One region of the Holdemanella sp. DFI.5.55 genome, then DNA from elsewhere that is predicted to be linked to it. Evidence: riboswitches for the same ligand, from Rfam matches in the RefSeq annotation. Region 1 holds a riboswitch; each other region holds the start of a gene.
The links. Region 1 has a riboswitch for thiamine pyrophosphate ahead of thiC (phosphomethylpyrimidine synthase ThiC). Riboswitches for the same ligand answer to the same signal wherever they lie in the genome.
Positions count from the first base shown of each region.

Region 2: linked by a shared signal. The riboswitch ahead of LJE08_RS04285 (HAD family phosphatase) and the one ahead of thiC (phosphomethylpyrimidine synthase ThiC) in region 1 are both predicted to bind thiamine pyrophosphate.
Region 3: linked by a shared signal. The riboswitch ahead of thiW (energy coupling factor transporter S component ThiW) and the one ahead of thiC (phosphomethylpyrimidine synthase ThiC) in region 1 are both predicted to bind thiamine pyrophosphate.
Region 4: linked by a shared signal. The riboswitch ahead of LJE08_RS08395 (ABC transporter permease) and the one ahead of thiC (phosphomethylpyrimidine synthase ThiC) in region 1 are both predicted to bind thiamine pyrophosphate.

Region 1 is NZ_JAJDMK010000063.1:1,432-5,837, forward strand. It holds gene LJE08_RS10680 (alpha/beta hydrolase) at 1-304, shown strand, start outside; gene nhaC (Na+/H+ antiporter NhaC) at 327-1,724, shown strand; TPP riboswitch at 1,773-1,878, shown strand; gene thiC (phosphomethylpyrimidine synthase ThiC) at 1,980-3,320, shown strand; gene LJE08_RS10695 (Crp/Fnr family transcriptional regulator) at 3,511-4,161, shown strand; gene LJE08_RS10700 (hypothetical protein) at 4,281-4,406, shown strand, end outside.
Region 2 is NZ_JAJDMK010000012.1:558-4,963, forward strand. It holds gene thiD (bifunctional hydroxymethylpyrimidine kinase/phosphomethylpyrimidine kinase) at 1-346, opposite strand, end outside; gene LJE08_RS04285 (HAD family phosphatase) at 315-905, opposite strand; TPP riboswitch at 955-1,054, opposite strand; gene LJE08_RS04290 (DUF1667 domain-containing protein) at 1,060-1,404, opposite strand; gene LJE08_RS04295 (NAD(P)/FAD-dependent oxidoreductase) at 1,404-2,666, opposite strand; gene LJE08_RS04300 (NAD(P)/FAD-dependent oxidoreductase) at 2,659-4,089, opposite strand; gene LJE08_RS04305 (LacI family DNA-binding transcriptional regulator) at 4,287-4,406, shown strand, end outside.
Region 3 is NZ_JAJDMK010000099.1:1,698-6,103, reverse strand. It holds gene LJE08_RS15145 (hypothetical protein) at 56-181, opposite strand; gene LJE08_RS12520 (GNAT family N-acetyltransferase) at 477-1,226, shown strand; TPP riboswitch at 1,529-1,625, shown strand; gene thiW (energy coupling factor transporter S component ThiW) at 1,809-2,342, shown strand; gene thiM (hydroxyethylthiazole kinase) at 2,323-3,093, shown strand; gene thiE (thiamine phosphate synthase) at 3,090-3,719, shown strand; gene LJE08_RS12500 (hypothetical protein) at 3,787-3,948, shown strand; gene LJE08_RS12495 (hypothetical protein) at 3,994-4,332, shown strand.
Region 4 is NZ_JAJDMK010000038.1:92-4,497, forward strand. It holds gene LJE08_RS08385 (TraX family protein) at 92-775, shown strand; gene LJE08_RS08390 (shikimate kinase) at 784-1,320, shown strand; TPP riboswitch at 1,352-1,438, shown strand; gene LJE08_RS08395 (ABC transporter permease) at 1,482-2,243, shown strand; gene LJE08_RS08400 (ABC transporter substrate-binding protein) at 2,240-3,238, shown strand; gene LJE08_RS08405 (ABC transporter ATP-binding protein) at 3,238-3,972, shown strand; gene LJE08_RS08410 (TatD family hydrolase) at 3,965-4,406, shown strand, end outside.

The DNA of each region.
Region 1 (4,406 bases):
AAACATTGAAAAAGATGGATGTGCAGATGTGGAAGGATTGAAGTTGAGCCTTAAATTTTACCAAGATGCATGTACACTCGATCCTTATAAAGAGGCTTCATTGTTTGATAAAAATGTTTGTACCATTCATGGAGATCAAGACATTACTGCTTCGTGTGAGTGTAGTTACAAGTATAAAGAAATTTTTAAGGAAAGAGCAAAATGTATTATTGTCAAAGGAGCAGAGCATCGTTTTAAATCATTTGCGTTTAGAGAAGCAAGAATGAAAGCGGCTCTAGACTTTCTAAAGGACGAATTGTTATAGATGAAAGAGAAGGAAATTTGATATGAACAAAGAAAGAAAACAGCCAACAACCCTATTTGCGGTGGTTTCATTTTTGGCTATTATTGCCGTATTGATCATTATGATCAACTTAGGATGCAATACAACACTATCGGTATTTGCGGGTGTGATCGTTGCGGTTATTACCACAAAATTTTTAAATATTCCATGGAGTGAAGTGGAACAGAATATTATTAAAACAGCGGCTGAGTGTATGCCGACATTTTTGATTGTCATTATGGTCGGTATGCTTGTGGGAATCTGGATGGCCGGTGGAACCGTTCCATCATTGATGTATTATGGTATGCAAGTGATTTCACCGAAGATCTTAGTACCTCTAGCTTTTGTCCTTTGTGCCCTAACGAGTGAATTTACAGGAACATCCTTTGGTTCTGTGGCAACCATGGGTCTTGCGATGGTGGGAATTGCCGCTACAACAAGTATTCCCGTACCATTAGTTGTAGGTGCCGTTGTTTCTGGAGCGTGGCTAGGAGATAAGATGTCGCCTTTATCAGATACAACCAATTTAGCAAGTGGTGTAAGTAAAGTACCTTTATATGCTCACATTCATTCTATGCAGTATACAACACTTCCTGCAGCTGTAGTCGCTTTGATCTTATTTACAATTGCCGGCTTGTATTATAGTGGTGGAAGTATGGACCTTGCCCAACAAAAATTGATTTTAGATACGCTATCTAAACATTTCAATATCAATGTTCTATTGATTTTACCTGCTATTCTAGTTATTTTGATTTCTGTATTTAAATTACCTTCCTTATTAGGAATGGGCTTAGCCGTAGTTGTATCTGCTGCTTTTGCGATGGTATTTCAAGGGGTAAACTTTGTTGATTTAATGAACTATGCTTTTAATGGTTTCAGCATTGAAACAGGTGTATCCATTGTTGATCCAATGTTGAATCGTGGTGGTGTACTTTCTATGTCTGAATTATTAGTGACATTTATGGTTGCTAGTGTAATGGGAGCTGTCATAACGTCTACTGGTATTTTGGATGTTTTGGCAAAAAATGTTCTTTTAAAATTTATAAAGAATCGTACAGTACTAGTGTTTGTCACTTTGGTGTATTGTTATGTTGTGAACTTCTTAACAGCTGGCGGACAAACAGTATCTATCATTGTAACTGAACAAACGTTTGAATCGACTTATGAAGATATGAATGTTTCTCGTAAAGTATTATCTAGAACACTCGAAGATTCTGGGACATTATCTGCGCCTATCGTTCCTTGGGGTGTTGCGACAATTTATGTCATGGGCGTACTTGGGTGCTCAACAGCTTATATTCCATACGCATGGTTTATCTTTGTCGTTCCTATTTTCTCAATGATTTGTGCCATTACTGGAATTGGAATTTGGGATAAAGAAGAAAAGCCTGTTCGAAAATAAATGTCTTATATCTTTACTATCTTTTAGAATTGGTGTATAACTTAAATGTAAATGAAAAAAGGGAGCTTGTAGTACAGGCTGAGAGGAAAGTATGACTTTCGACCTATAACCTGATTTGGATAATGCCAACGTAGGGAAATACTTTGTCTTTTTAGTGTGAGTATACCTATATTGGTTGCTCACTTTTTTTTGTGGCGAAATGGGGGCACCACTTTTTGTCACGTTAAATAATCATTTGGAAAAGGAGATTTTAAAATGAACACAAATGAAGGTACAGTAAGTACAGGCGCTACATATACCACTCAGATGGATGCTGCGCGTAAGGGGATTATTACGCCAGAAATGAAGATTGTAGCCCAAAAAGAAAAAATGACTGAAGAAGAACTAAGAGAGTTAGTCGCATGTGGTAAGGTTGTAATTCCGGCCAATAAAAACCATAAATCTTTAAATCCTGAAGGTGTGGGAAGTATGTTACGCACGAAGATCAATGTAAACTTAGGGGTTTCTAGAGATTGTAAAGATTATGATGTCGAAATGGAAAAAGTTATGGCAGCCGTAAATCTTGGCGCAGAATCAATTATGGATTTATCGAGTCATGGAAATACACAACCATTCCGTCAAAAATTAACATCTGAATGTCCAGCTATGATTGGTACTGTACCTGTATATGATAGTGTGATTCACTACCAAAGAGATTTAAATACATTAACCGCAAAGGATTTCTTGGATGTAGTCGAGTTACATGCCAAAGATGGTGTGGATTTTGTTACTTTGCACTGTGGAATCACAAGAAAGACGATTGATCAAATCAAAAAACACAAACGTAAAATGAATATTGTTTCTCGTGGAGGAAGTTTAGTCTTTGCGTGGATGTCAATGACAGGTGAAGAAAACCCATTCTATGAATACTATGATGAAATCTTGGATATCTGTGAAAAATATGATGTGACGATTTCTTTAGGAGATGCTTGTCGTCCTGGATGTTTAGCAGATGCCACAGATGTCTGTCAAATCGAAGAATTGGTTCGTTTAGGAGAACTTACAAAACGTGCTTGGGAACATAACGTACAAGTTATTGTCGAAGGACCTGGACATGTTCCATTAGATCAGGTTGCGGCCAATATGCAGGTTCAGCAACAAATCTGTATGGGTGCTCCATTTTATGTGTTAGGCCCATTAGTTACAGATATTGCGCCAGGCTATGATCATATTACAGCGGCTATTGGTGGTGCGGTTGCAGCTATGTCAGGAGCAGCCTTCTTATGTTATGTAACACCGGCAGAACACTTGGCTTTACCAAATGTTGAAGATACAAAACAAGGAATCATTGCTTCTAAGATTGCAGCACATGCGGCTGATATTGCCAAAGGTGTTAAAGGAGCACGAGATATTGATGACAAGATGGCTGACGCAAGAAAGAATCTAGATTGGGATGCGCAATTTGAGTGTGCGCTAGATCCAGAAACCGCAAAAGCAATTCGTCAATCTCGTATGCCAGAAGATGATCATAGTGACACTTGTAGTATGTGTGGTAAATTCTGTGCTGTAAGAAGTATGAATAAGGCTCTATCTGGAGAGAATATTGATATTTTATAATTGTAGTATTTTACATCGTTTATATTTTTTAACAATTATTTGTAGAAATTAATTGATGTTGTGTGTTGTTTATAAAAGTATGATATATTAAGTGTGTAACGTTTAAATGTTATATTCTCTCGTGACATATGTTACTAAAAATGAGATTGGTGAGTATGTTATAATTAGACGTATTGAGAAGGGGTTATTTATGAGTGAGCCAGTTTTAAGTTTTCTTGAAGAAAAGAATCTTCCTGAAGTCATAAAAAAGAAACATACATATTTGATGATGGATGGACACGACCAAGAAGATATTTACGTATTAAAAGATGGTGTTGTGAAAGTGAGTATTGTTTTATGTGATGGGCGTGAATTCAATATCACTTATTTAAAAGGTTTGGATATAATTTCTTTGTTGAAAGATGAAATCAATAAAATGACTACGGCATCATTTCATGCTCGTATCGAAAGTGATACGGCATCTTTCTATCGAATCAACAGAAAATTCTTTGAACAATATGTGAAAGAAAATGAAGAATTACATGCATATATAGAGTCGTATTATCGTAAAAAGATGACCGAAGCTATTTATCGACAGCAACTCATGACAATGAATGGGAAAAATGGAGCTGTGTGTGCATTTATCTATCATTTGATTTCGTTATTTGGTAGACAAGTTAAAAAAGGTATATTTATTGATTTGCAAATCACGAACGATGATATTGCCAGTTTCTGTGGGGTATCCACAAGAAACAGTGTCAATCGTATCTTGCGTGGATTAAGAGAAGAAAACGTTATTACGATGGTGTATCATAAAATCTTAATTTTAGATGTAGATTATTTAAAGCGCTATGCACAGTAAAAGGAACTAATTAATGAAAGAAGGCCAGTGATCATTGACCTTCTTTTTCTATATTTTGACTAATTTAGTGCATTGTTTGAGATGTATTTGTGGGCTTGTTAATATGGGAGTGAAGGGAGATGAATGGTATGGGTAACAGATTGTTGTCTATACTAGGATTATTGATTGCGTTAGTGGGTATTGTGTTTGGTGGTAATCTTGTTTTAGTTATTATTGGATATGTGATTCTTGGCTTAGAACAGATG
Region 2 (4,406 bases), on a different contig from region 1:
TAATCAATCTAGCACCACTTGTCGCAACCATCACAGGATCAACGACAATATTTTCTGCCTTATATTCCTTTAGTTTCTTTGCGATCATCTCAATCAAACTAGAACTTGATACCATCCCAATCTTTACCGCATCCGGATAAATATCTGTAAATACCGCATCTAGCTGTTCACCCAAAAATTCAGGTGTTACATCCATAATACCCGTTACTCCCAATGTGTTTTGCGCTGTTAATGCCGTGATTGCACTTGTTGCGAACACATGGTTAGCACACATGGTTTTAATGTCTGCCTGAATGCCTGCTCCCCCACTCGAATCACTTCCCGCAATCGTTAATGCACTTTTCATTTAAATCTCTCCAATCTTTTATTTTAATCACTTTAAATCCGACTTTTTTCGCCACATCTATACAATAATCTGCATCCTCAAACACAATTATATCTTCTGGTCTTTGGTTTAAAACTTGTGCACATGCCAAATAAAAATCCGGATCATCTTTTGACTTATTCACCTTTGAACAAGTTATAATATCTTCAAAATAATTCAACACACCCAGTCTATTCAACGCAATTTTTACAAGCTCTTCATCACAACTTGTACCAATCACATTAATCGAATCATAATGTGAAATAAACTCTTTAAACCCAGGCATAAGGTTCACTTCATACTCATAAAAATCTGATATAAAATTCAATACCTCAGAAATGATTCGTTCTTCTTGTTTACTGATTTTATAATGATTCTTCAAGTATGTTGCGCTCTGTTCTAAACTCATATCTGAAACAATTTCATCAAGATTTTTTTCGGGAACCATTCCCAAACTTTGAACATATTGACTTGCCAAAGTATTCCATACTTCCATTGAATCCAGTATTGTTCCATCCACATCAAAAATTGAATAATTCATATTCTCTCCACCAAGAAAAAAAAGCTGCAGAAAACCAATCTGCAGCTCACTATCAAAAAGATATATTCCCTACGTTGGTATTATCCAAATCAGGTTATAGGGTCTAGGACAAACCTACTCTTAGCCTAAAATCTCCCCTTTTTTAACAACAATATTATAAGTCTTTCGTCGCAACTAAATCAACACCCGTACCACAAATATCAGAAACAATTACATCTTCACGATGCACAGGTGCCTTCACAACCACACGGTTCAATTCCTTCATAACATCAAAAATCTTTTCCTTTGGAATATCCCCGTTGGTTTTCACGCTCAATCTTTCAATCTCAGCACCCACAATTTTCACAGTACTTGTCACAACACGAGTTGGATGCGTACACTCTTTCTTTCCATAGATTGCACCTCTAGGACAACCATTTCCAGTTACTTTATAATCATTTTCTTCATCAACCTTTAAATGGCAACCCTTAGGACATGTTATACAAATTAACTCTCTCATTACGCATCCTCCTCAATAGATACAACCAATTCTTTATCTGCCTTTTCAAGCAATATTTTAGGAATTGATATCTTCTCCATTTCACTTGGAATCACATGTTCCTTTTTAAATTTCGCAATGATTGTATCCCCATCCTTCACGACAATATTTACCTGTTGCGTTGGTCTTCTTACACGGAAAGAAAGCTCAACACTCTTTTCTACATTATCCTTACGAATATATTGAGGAACTACATACGAAATATTATCTCCATTTATCGTCCTTACGAAACGATCCTTAGATACTTCGCCATTTGAAACATATCGACCAGCACCCATTCCAGCCGTTTCACTTTCCAAACTTACAAAATCCACTAAATCATGCACATGCACAACATTACCTGATGCGAATACCCCTTCCATAGAAGTCTCCATATTTTCATAAACAATAGGGCCATGTGTTCTAGAATCCATTTCAATCCCTAAATCATTTGACAACTCATTTTCTGGAATCAATCCAACAGACAACAATACGCAGTCACAATCAAATTCCATTTCTGTTCCTTCGATTGGATTTCTATTTTCATCCACCTTAGAAACAACAACCTTTTCCACTCTAGACTTACCCACAATATCCGTAATTGTATGACTTAAATACAATGGAATATCATAATCATGTAGACACTGAACAATATTACGATTCAAACCATTTGAGTACGGCATAACCTCAACAACAGCTAAAACTTTTGCGCCCTCCAAAGTCATTCTTCGCGCCATAATTAAACCAATGTCACCACTACCCAAAATCACAACTCTTTTACCTGGCATATACCCTTCAATATTTACATATCGCTGAGCTGCACCTGCCGTAAACACACCAGAAGCTCTAGTTCCTGGAATCGCAATTGCACCACGTGTTCTTTCACGACAACCCATATTTAAAATAATAGATTTAGCCTGTATCATTAAATATCCATGAATACTACTTGAACAATACACCATTTTATCTGGCGTAATCTCAATTACCATTGTATCCAATAAGATATCAATATCTGTTTTATCAACTTCATCAATATACTTTCCTGCATATTCAGGACCTGTTAATTCCTCTTTAAAGTGGTGTAAGCCAAAACCGTTATGAATACACTGATTTAAAATCCCACCAAGTTCCTTATCACGCTCAATAATCAAAACGGACTTGGCACCATTTTGTCTTGCGGCGATTGCACTGGCAAGACCAGCAGGGCCACCACCGATGACTACTACATCATACCTATTATTCATCACCATTCTCCTTTGTTCTTCCACACAAAATATAAGAACCGTTCTTATCCAAAACAATATCTAACTGACTAACACCCAACTCATTAGCTAGAATTTCCTGGACTCTAGGTCCACAGAATCCTGACTGACATCTTCCCATGCCAGCATTACATCGACGTTTGATTCCATCTAAACTAACTGGTTTGGGACTTCGACGAATCGCATCAAGGATCTCTCCCTCACTAATGGTTTCACAACGACAAATAATACGACCATACTCAGGATGTTTTTCAATATATTCTTTTCTTTGTTCATGTGACATTTCTTTAAAACGAACTACTTTTCTTGTAGAAACATAATTCTTTTTTAAATTTAAGAAATAGTCTTTTTCCTGCATCATTCTCACAATGTCTAATGCGATTGCACTCGCACTACTTAAGCCTGGACTTGCCATTCCGGCAATCAAGAAGAAATTATGTATATCTTTATCTTCGCCAATAATAAAATCTTTTGTATCACTTCTTGCACGCAATCCCGCAAACGTACGAATATTTTCTTGAAGCTTCATATTCGGTACGGATTTAACCGCATTTTCACGAATTATTTTTAATCCTGCAGACGTTGTCGAATAATCATCCGCATCCGTATTTGTACTTGTAGGACCCACAATTAAGTTTCCATCTACTGTAGGAGCTACCAATACACCCTTACCAATCTTTGTAGGGCATTGGAAAATAACATGATGAACCATGTTTCCTTGTGACTTATCTAATAAATAATATTCTCCTTTGTTTGGCGTAATCTTATAATCTGGTTTCTTAATAAGTCCAGTTACATGATCACACATAACACCCGCACAATTTACAACCAATGGAGCTTTGTATGTATCATTCACAATAAAGATATCTCCATCTTTTTTTATACTCGTAACCTCTTCATTCAAACGAAGCTCTACACCATTTTGAATTGCCACTTCACTTAATGCGATCGCAAACTGCCAAGGATTGATAATACATGCACTTGGCGCATATAAAGCGCTTGTACAGTCTGAATTTAAATTGGGTTCCATAACAGATAGCTCAGGCTGTTTAATAATACGCTGATTTTCAACACCATTTTGTACACCACGCTTATATAACATTTCAATGGTCCTATCATCCTCTTCACTAAATCCAACAACCAAAGAACCAATATTCTTACATGGAACATCTAAATCTTTACATAAAGAAGGAATAATTTTATTACCCCAAATATTATATTTTGCCATCAAAGTATTTGGCTCTGGATCATAGCCCGCATGAATAATTGCACTATTGGCCTTAGTTGTTTCATCGGCCACATCATTATTTTTTTCTAACCACAATACTTTTCCACTATATTTACTCAATTCAAAAGCTAAAGAGCATCCACTGATACCCGCTCCAATTATTATACAATCGTACATAGTTCGCACCTCTTTCAAAGTTACGATACGCTTATTTATATTTCATTTCAAATGTGTAAAAAAGTCCATTTTATTAATCAAAATATTGATTAATAGCTAGACAATCAAATAAAATGGTGTAAGATAAAAATAGATATCGATTAATGATTTGATTAGTAATCGATTTATTAATCAAAATAAATCAAAAGAGGTTTATTATGGGAAAAAGAAATAAAGTAACTACACGCGATATTGCCCAAGCCACAAATGTATCGCAATCCACTGTATCTATGATTCTAAGTGAGAATAAGAATGTATCTTTCAAAGAAGAAACAGTA
Region 3 (4,406 bases), on a different contig from region 1:
ATCTACAGTATAGGTGTGGACTTATACAACGGATTCAATTGCCTTCGTCGCCGTATCAACTGGACTTATTATACCATTCAGCTGTGACCAACTTTTCAAAACGATTCTGAAAAGATTCTAAATCGCTATTTGGATTTTCAAGTTGAAGACGAAGTTCTTCTGCCATATCTGAAAATTTCATGATTTTTTTACTTCTGTAGTTCCTATTGACGACAATAGATTTGAATGGTACCTTAATCTTAGCGGCGAGAGTTAAGTAAAAGCAAGAATGAATCTCAGTGGTACTAAAAACAAAAACACCATGAAATTAGAGGAAATTGAAGATATTTCCTCATTACATATAACGGATGAAAAAAGACAGTCCAGAATATTTTCTTTACTTCATAGGCTGCTATTAAATTCGAAAAATAAAACACGTAGGAGTGGATTGATTTCAACTCCTTTTTCCTTCATAATACTTTTATTGAGGTTAATGTATGGATTATGTATATGTGACAAAAGAAAATATTGAACAAGAACACATTTGTTGTTCCATTAGTAGTAATTCAGATGTCCAAGTAAGATCAAAGAAAGATTGGTTGTCTGATCGCTTTGAAGAAGGACTTGTCTTTATTAAATCATCTGTAAGAGGGAAATGCTTTATTGAGTATATTCCTGCAAAGAATGCGTGGATTGGTGTGGACGCAGAAAATTATATGTATATTGATTGTCTATGGGTTTGTGGATCTTTAAAGGGTCATGGCTATTCGAGTGAATTATTAAATATGTGTATTGAAGACAGTAAGAAGAAGGGAATGGATGGAATTTGTATCTTATCTACAAAAAAGAAGACGCCGTATCTTGCAGATCCTAAATTTTTAACATATAAAGGTTTTAAAATCTCTGATGAAGCGAGTAATGGTATTCAATTGTGGTACTTGAATTTTAATGATTCAAAAGTTCCTCAATTTAAATCTTGTGCAAAAGAATGTCATATCGAAGAGTCTGGCTTTGTCTTATATTATACAAGTCAATGTCCTTTTAATGCGAAGTATGTTCCGATTATAGAGAATGTTTCAAAAGAACAAAATATAGAATTTAAAGCGATTCATATAGATACAAAAGAAAAGGCGCAGAATGCGCCAACTCCTATCACTACCTATGCCTTATTCTACAATGGTGATTATATAACGAATGATGTAATGAATGAGAAGAAGTTTTTAAAACTTGTTGAAAAGCTAAAATAGGCACTAATTATCTTGAGACATGATGGTTTTAAATAATAAATATACCAAGTAAATTGTGTTTAGTGCAAATGGAACAATCAGATTGGTACTAATAAGGCTTGCAAAAAAATAGAATGTGGGATAAGGAATTTTCTTCTCCACTCACAATCACATATGGAGACATTGCCATAGTTAAAAAGATCAAAAAATAGATTGCTAAAATGACTAGAAATGATTCTTGTCTTGTTTCATTCGTAAATTCCTTCTTGATCTCATATTTGGCTTGCACTTTAAATTGTTTTGTACTAAAATTCTAAATGTAGTAAATAAATCTGGGGAGCTATTGCTGAGAGGAAGTTCGACTTCGACCCATTAAACCTGACGGATAATGCCGGCGTAGGAAGTATAGATTTTTTTGACCTGTCTTTTTACGTTGCAGGTCTTTTTGTTTTATTGCCTTACTGTAGGGGAGCGCCTAGAGTATAGAAAACAAGCGAGGGAGCCTGAATTGACAGGATGAGAGAGGACTGTTTGTCTAATACCGAACCACAGATGGTTTTTTGCGTGTTTTCTAGGCCATCTGTATCTGTAGGAGGTAGTATTATGAATAAACACAATTACTTATTAAGCTTAGTCTTTTTTTCAATGATGGTAGCTGTTGGAGTAGTCATTTCTCCAATCTTACGTGTAGAAGGAATGTGTCCTATGGCACATCTTATTAATATCACAATGGCTGTATTTATGGGGCCTTGGTATTCATTTCTTTGTGCTTTAGCTATTGGTTTAATTCGTATGACAGTTATGGGAATTCCACCATTGGCTTTAACTGGTGCTATTTTTGGAGCTACATTATCTGGTATTTTATATCGTGTTAGTAAAGGAAAAATCTGGGCTGCCGTACTTGGTGAAGTCATTGGTACAGGTTTAATTGGTTCTGTTCTTTCATATCCAGTGATGACATATTTATGGGGAAGAACTGGACTTACATGGATGTTCTATGTACCTAGCTTTTTAATGGGTACAATCATCGGTGGAAGTATTGCGTATGTTTTATTGAAGTCGATGTCTCGTAGTGGAATCCTAGAAAATATTCAAAGAAAGTTAGGAGTGCAAAAATTTGTTGAAACAAACGAATAATTTGATTCACTGTATCACAAATCCGATTTCAATTAATGATTGTGCAAATCTTATATTAGCTTTAGGAGCGAAGCCAATTATGGCTTGTCACCCCGATGAAGTTGATGATATCACTTGCCATTCTGCGGCTTTGGCATTAAATTTAGGTAACTTTGATGATGTTAGAGCTAAATCTATGATGATTAGTGCAAAATGTGCCAAAGAAAAAGGAATACCATTCATTTTAGATTTGGTTGGAGTGGCTTGTTCAACACTTCGATTAAATTATGCCAAAGAACTTGTTTCTTTATATTGTCCAACCGTCATTAAAGGGAACATCAGTGAATGTAAAGCTTTTTATGGGATGACAAGTCATGCGCACGGTGTAGATGCGGATGTTCTCGATGAAGAGAATATCTATGAAAGCGCAAAATGGCTAAAGGACATGGCTTTACATCTTGGTTGTGTAGTTGTTTGTAGCGGCAAGATCGATGTCATTACAGATGGTAAAGACGTGAATTTAATTTCAAATGGTTGTGAAATGCTTTCAAGAATCACAGGCACTGGATGTATGTTAAATGTGGCAATCGCTACATTTTTAGCTAGTTATTCTCCATTATTGGCTTGTATTAAGGCAACTTGTTATTATGAAGTTGCTGCAGAAAAGACGAAAAGTGAAGGACCTGGAACTTTTCATATGCATTTTATGGATGAGATCTATAAACTTACCAGTTTTGATGAATCTTTGTTTAAAATTGAGGTGTTAGGATGAAAAAAGTAGATTATACATTATATTTTATTACCAATTCAGATGGTTATGATGAAGAAACTTTTTTAAATAAAGTTAAAGGGGCATGTCTAGGTGGAGCAACCATTATACAGCTTCGTGAAAAAAATAAGTCGACTTTAGAGTACTATGAACTCGCTTTAAAAGTAAAAGAGATTACTGATTTTTATCATATTCCATTAATTATTGATGATCGAATCGATGTCGCAATGGCTGTAGGATGTGGTGTTCATTTAGGAAATGAAGATATGCCAATTTCTGTAGCTCGTAAAATAATGGGAAAAGATTGTATTATTGGGGCTACCGCAAAGACTGTTGAAGTTGCAAAAAAAGCAGAGGCTGATGGTGCTGACTATTTGGGTTGTGGTGCCATTTATCCGACAAAGACGCATGTGACGACGACGATTACGAGTGTGGAAACATTGAATGACATTTGTTCGGCTGTCAAGATTCCGGTCTGTGCGATTGGAGGATTAAATAAAGACAATCTTTCTGTTTTAGAAAAGAGTCCTATTCAAGGTGTTTGTGTTGTATCGGCTATTATGGATCAAGAGGATACAAAAAAAGCAGCTGAAGAATTGAAGAAATCGATTCAAAAAATCGTGGCATAACAAATGCCACTTTTATTTTTGAAAAATATAACCTAAAATAGTAATTGCGAGAAAAAGAAAAATATTAGTGCTTTCAATCACCATTGTTGCCCTCGTATTGATTCTTGAAGCATGTATATTAAGATATGTAAATGAAAAGAATGCGCAAACCACATCCTATGTATTATTGGATCGTGTGATTGCGGATCTTGATAAAAATGAGTCGAATGAAGAGCGATTTGTGAAATAATTAAAAGATGATTATATAGTACGTGCTAAAGCCATATCTTATATTGTGGATGCCAAGCCGGAAGTTGAATATGATATTGATAAACATCAAAAAATCGCATCTTTAATGTCCGTGGATGAAATTCATTTTATTGATGATACGGGAACGATCTATTCGGGTTCGATACCTAAGTATTTTGGATATAGCTTTGATTCAGGTGAACAAATGGCTTTCTTTAAACAGATGTTAAATAATAAAGATTTAACATTATGCCAGGATGTCACGCCAAATACGGCTGAAGCTAAAGAGATGATGTATGCGATTACTTGGAATGAGTCGAAAACACATATGGTTCAAGTGGGTATTACGCCAAAGCGTCTTTTAAAGGAGTTGAAACAAAACTAAATTTCAAATGTTGTAGCTGATATGCCTGTGTATAAGGGAATGGAAATTTATGTTGTAAATTCAAAGACGAAAAT
Region 4 (4,406 bases), on a different contig from region 1:
TTTTATTTGGTGCAGATGTTGTTTATTCGCACTTTGAACCTAATGTAGGAGAAGGTGTGACTCAATGATAAAAAAGTAAAATGGAAATCAAATCAAGATGATTGCGATCATTGCGATGTTTATGGATCATTTCGCAACAACATTTTATCCGAATTATGAAAAGTATTGGTGGCTTTTATTGATTCATTTAATTGGACGAGTGGCAGCACCTATCATGTGGTTTATGGTGGTTGAAGGCTATACGCATACGCATAGTTTAAAGAAGTACTTAGAAAGATTATTGATTTTTTCAATTATCGCTCACTTTGCGTATAACCTCTGTTTTGGCATTTCTTTGATTCCTTTAAAAGATTCTTTATTAAATCAGACAAGTATTATATGGCCATTATTCTTGTCGGTGATTGGTTTATGGGTGGAATATCAAGAATGGAAAGATGCAAAGAAGATAGGTTGTATTCTAATTCTTTGTTTGTTGGCATTTCCAAGTGATTGGTCATGCTTTCCCATTCTTTGTACAAACCACATTTATAAAAATCAAGGCAATCTAAAAAAACAAGTACTCGGTATGGCCTTATATATTTCTATGTATGCAATGGTCTATTGTTTATGTATTGATGTAGTTTATGGTTTGTTGCAGTTCGGAATTGTTTTAGTATATCCGATTATGTCTTTATATGATGGAACAAGAGGAAAGAGTACATTTATGAAATGGTTTTTTTATTGGTTCTATGTGGGACATTTAGTTTTATGTGGATTGATTCGTGTAATGATGTAGAGGGAAAAATGAAAATATTAATTTTTGGGATGTGTAACATTGGAAAGAGCACTGTTGGTGAGTTCTTGGCAAGGAAAATAGGTTACAACTTTATCGATATGGATGCGAAAATCAAAGAAAAATATGGTACGATGCTTGTGTTTCAAGATGAATATAATGATCAATATGAATGTGATGAATTGCGTGCAGAAATGATTTCATCTTGGATCAAAGAAAATGAAAATGTAGTCATTGCCCTAAGTCCTATTGCGTATTTAGATGCATATGAAGATTTCTTTGAAGATTCAGATATTATTTGTTTCGACTTAACAAATCGAACTGAAAATGTTTTTAAACGCTTGGAATTTACGGATGATAATGACAATCTTTTGCACATCCCTCAATCGTATCTAAATAAGCATAAGGCATATTATATGCGAGAAATACAGGCGGATTTTGATTATTTCCATACTTTATATGCATCCAAAATGGATTCGATTTCAATGGATGGTAAAAGTTTAGATGGAATTGTTGAGGATATATGCAAGAAATATAAATTAGTCTAAGATTGTGATATAATCAATGGGCAAGTAAAAACATACATGACAGGGGTGCAAATGCTGAGAAAAACCCTTATTACCTGATCTGGTTAATTCTAGCGTAGGGAGTCATATCGATTGATGGTGGCACTCTAGGGTGCCTTTTTTATTTGGAAAGGAGCTAGTGAATGAAGAAAAATCGTAGAATTGTCATGCCGTTGCTTGTGTTTATTCTAGTGATTGGTGGCTGGGAATTATATGTTCGTGTATTTGATATTTCACTTTATATTTTGCCAAGTCCATCAAAAATTATCAGTGCACTTATTGAGAATTTTGATATTCTAATGCAACATTCGCTTGTTACGTTGCAAGAATCAATCTTAGGATTGTTGATTAGTACTTTCTTTGCGATACTTATTTCAATTTGTATGGATCTATCCAAAACATTTAAGACAAGTGTTTATCCATATTTGATTGTGACACAAACCGTTCCTATTATGGTTTTAGGGCCTTTGTTTTCAATTTGGTTTGGATTTGATTTGTTGCCCAAAGTGTTAATTGTCATATTTATGTGTTTTTTTCCGATTGCGATATCCTTTACGGATGCCTTGTCACAAGTGAATGAAAAAGAAATCAATTTATTAAAAAGTTTTGGTGCCAATCTATTTCAAATCTATAAAATTGTTAAGATTCCATCGGGTGCCATTGGCTTATTTTCAGGATTAAAGGTAGCGGCTACCTATTGTGTGGGCGGAGCTATTGTAGGTGAATGGCTTTCAAGTAGAGCAGGACTTGGTTATTACATGCTTCGTGTAAAAAACGGATATATGTTAGATAAAGTCTTTGCGTGTGTATTGATGATTATATTTTGGAGCATTCTATTGAATTTAGGAGTGACTCTATTGGAAAAAATATTATTTCCACATTTACGAAAAGGAGAAAGAAAATGAAAATTTTAAAGGCTATGTGTGCAGCTGCTGTTGCGTTAAGTTTAGTTGGCTGTGCTCAAACATCGAATTCTGATAAAGAATTAACAAAGGTTACATTGATGTTGGATTATACGCCAAATACAAACCATACTGGTTTCTATGTAGCTAAAAACAAAGGATATTATAAAGAGGCTGGTTTAGATGTAGATATTATTGAGCCAGGTGATAATGCGACAACTTCAATGGTTGCGGCTGGAAAAGCTGATTTTGGAATCTCTTACCAAGAAGATGTTACGTATGCCCTAACAAGTGAAGATCCACTTCCAATTAAAACAATTGCGACAATTATCCAACACAACACTTCAGGATTTGTTTCTTTAAAGAGTGCAAACATCAATTCTGTAAAGGATTTTGAAGGAAAAACATATGCAGGATGGGGAGCACCAAGTGAAGAAGCTGTCATTAAAGCGGTTATGAATGAAGCGGGTGCTGATTTTAGTAAGTTAAACATCGTAGGATCTGATGGGTCTGGTATTGCAGGACTTAGTGATGAAGTTGGTAAAAATAAAGTGAACCTTGGATGGGAATTCTATGGTTGGGCTATTATTAAAGCACTACAAGATGGATATGATTTAAACTATATGCCATTAGCTGATTTAGATAATCGTTTGGATTACTATACTCCGGTTATTATCACCAACAAAAAGATGATTAAAAAGAATTCAGATACAGTTAAAAAATTTATGGAAGCTACTAAAAAAGGATATGAATATGCGATTGATCATCCAAGTAAAGCAGCTGAAATCTTACATGAGGATGCATTGTCAGATACAGATTTGAAATTTCTTAAAGAAAGTCAAAAATATTTAAGTAGTCAATATGCCAAAGATGCAGATTCATGGGGTGTTATGAAAGATTCTGTATGGGATAATTATACAGATTTTATGTATGAAACAGGATTGATCAGTCAAAAGATTGATGCGAAAGATCAATATACTAACGAGTTTGTAAAATAATGAAGCTATATGTTGAAAAGCTAAATCTTGAATTTTCAGGAAAAGAAATATTAAACGATATTTCTTTTTCTATTCAAGAAGGTGAATTTGTTTCCATTCTAGGGCCAAGTGGATGTGGAAAATCCACCATTCTAAATGTATTGGCAGGATTAATTGAAGATTATTCTGGCTCCGTATTTGTGGATGATGAACCAATTACAGGTATTAGTAGTCATTTTGCATATATGCCACAAAGTGACTTATTACTTGAATGGAGAACGATTTTAGATAATGTTTGTTTGTATGGCGAAATTAATCATGATAAATCAATAAGACAAAGAGCTTTAAAAGAATTTGAAACATTTGGTATTTCTGGTTATGAAAACGCATATCCATCGAGTCTTTCAGGAGGAATGCGCCAAAGAGCTGCCTTTTTGAGAACTTCTTTGTGTAAAGCGGATATTCTTTTATTAGATGAACCATTTGGAGCGTTGGACGTTATTACTCGAAATGATATGCAAGATTGGTTGTTACAATTAAGAAAGAATTATAATCGTACTACTTTATTAGTTACACATGATATTGATGAAGCTTTATATTTATCGGATCGTATTTTGATTTTATCGAATAAGCCAAGTCATATCTTGCAGGAAATAGACTTATCTAAAGAAAAGAAATCGAGGGATTGGTTATTTTCACAAAGTGATTTGAAGAAACAAGTTTATGAATTGTTGAAGGGTGAAAATCATGCATGATGCACATTATCATTATTCAAAAGAAATAAATGCGCTACAGAATGAATATGGAATTTCTGGTATTTGTAACGTCGTAAATGAAAAAGAATTTGAACTTGTCCATCAAAAGCAGTTGTTCTATTCTTGTGGAATACATCCTTGGAATGCAAGTTTAGATACATTTGAATCCATGCTTCCTTTGTTAAAAAAGGCACCTATCATTGGCGAAATCGGCATGGATAGTGTATGGTGTGATTTGGATTTAAATATTCAAAAAGAAGTGTTTGAAAAACAGCTTCAGCTTGCACATGCTTTAAATAAACCGGTTATTCTTCATACGAAGGGTCAGGAAAAAACAATACTTGAATTGATTCGTAAATATCCAAATACATATGTTGTACATTGGTATGGATGTATGGATTATGTCAAAGAATATGATGAAGTGGTATCTTATT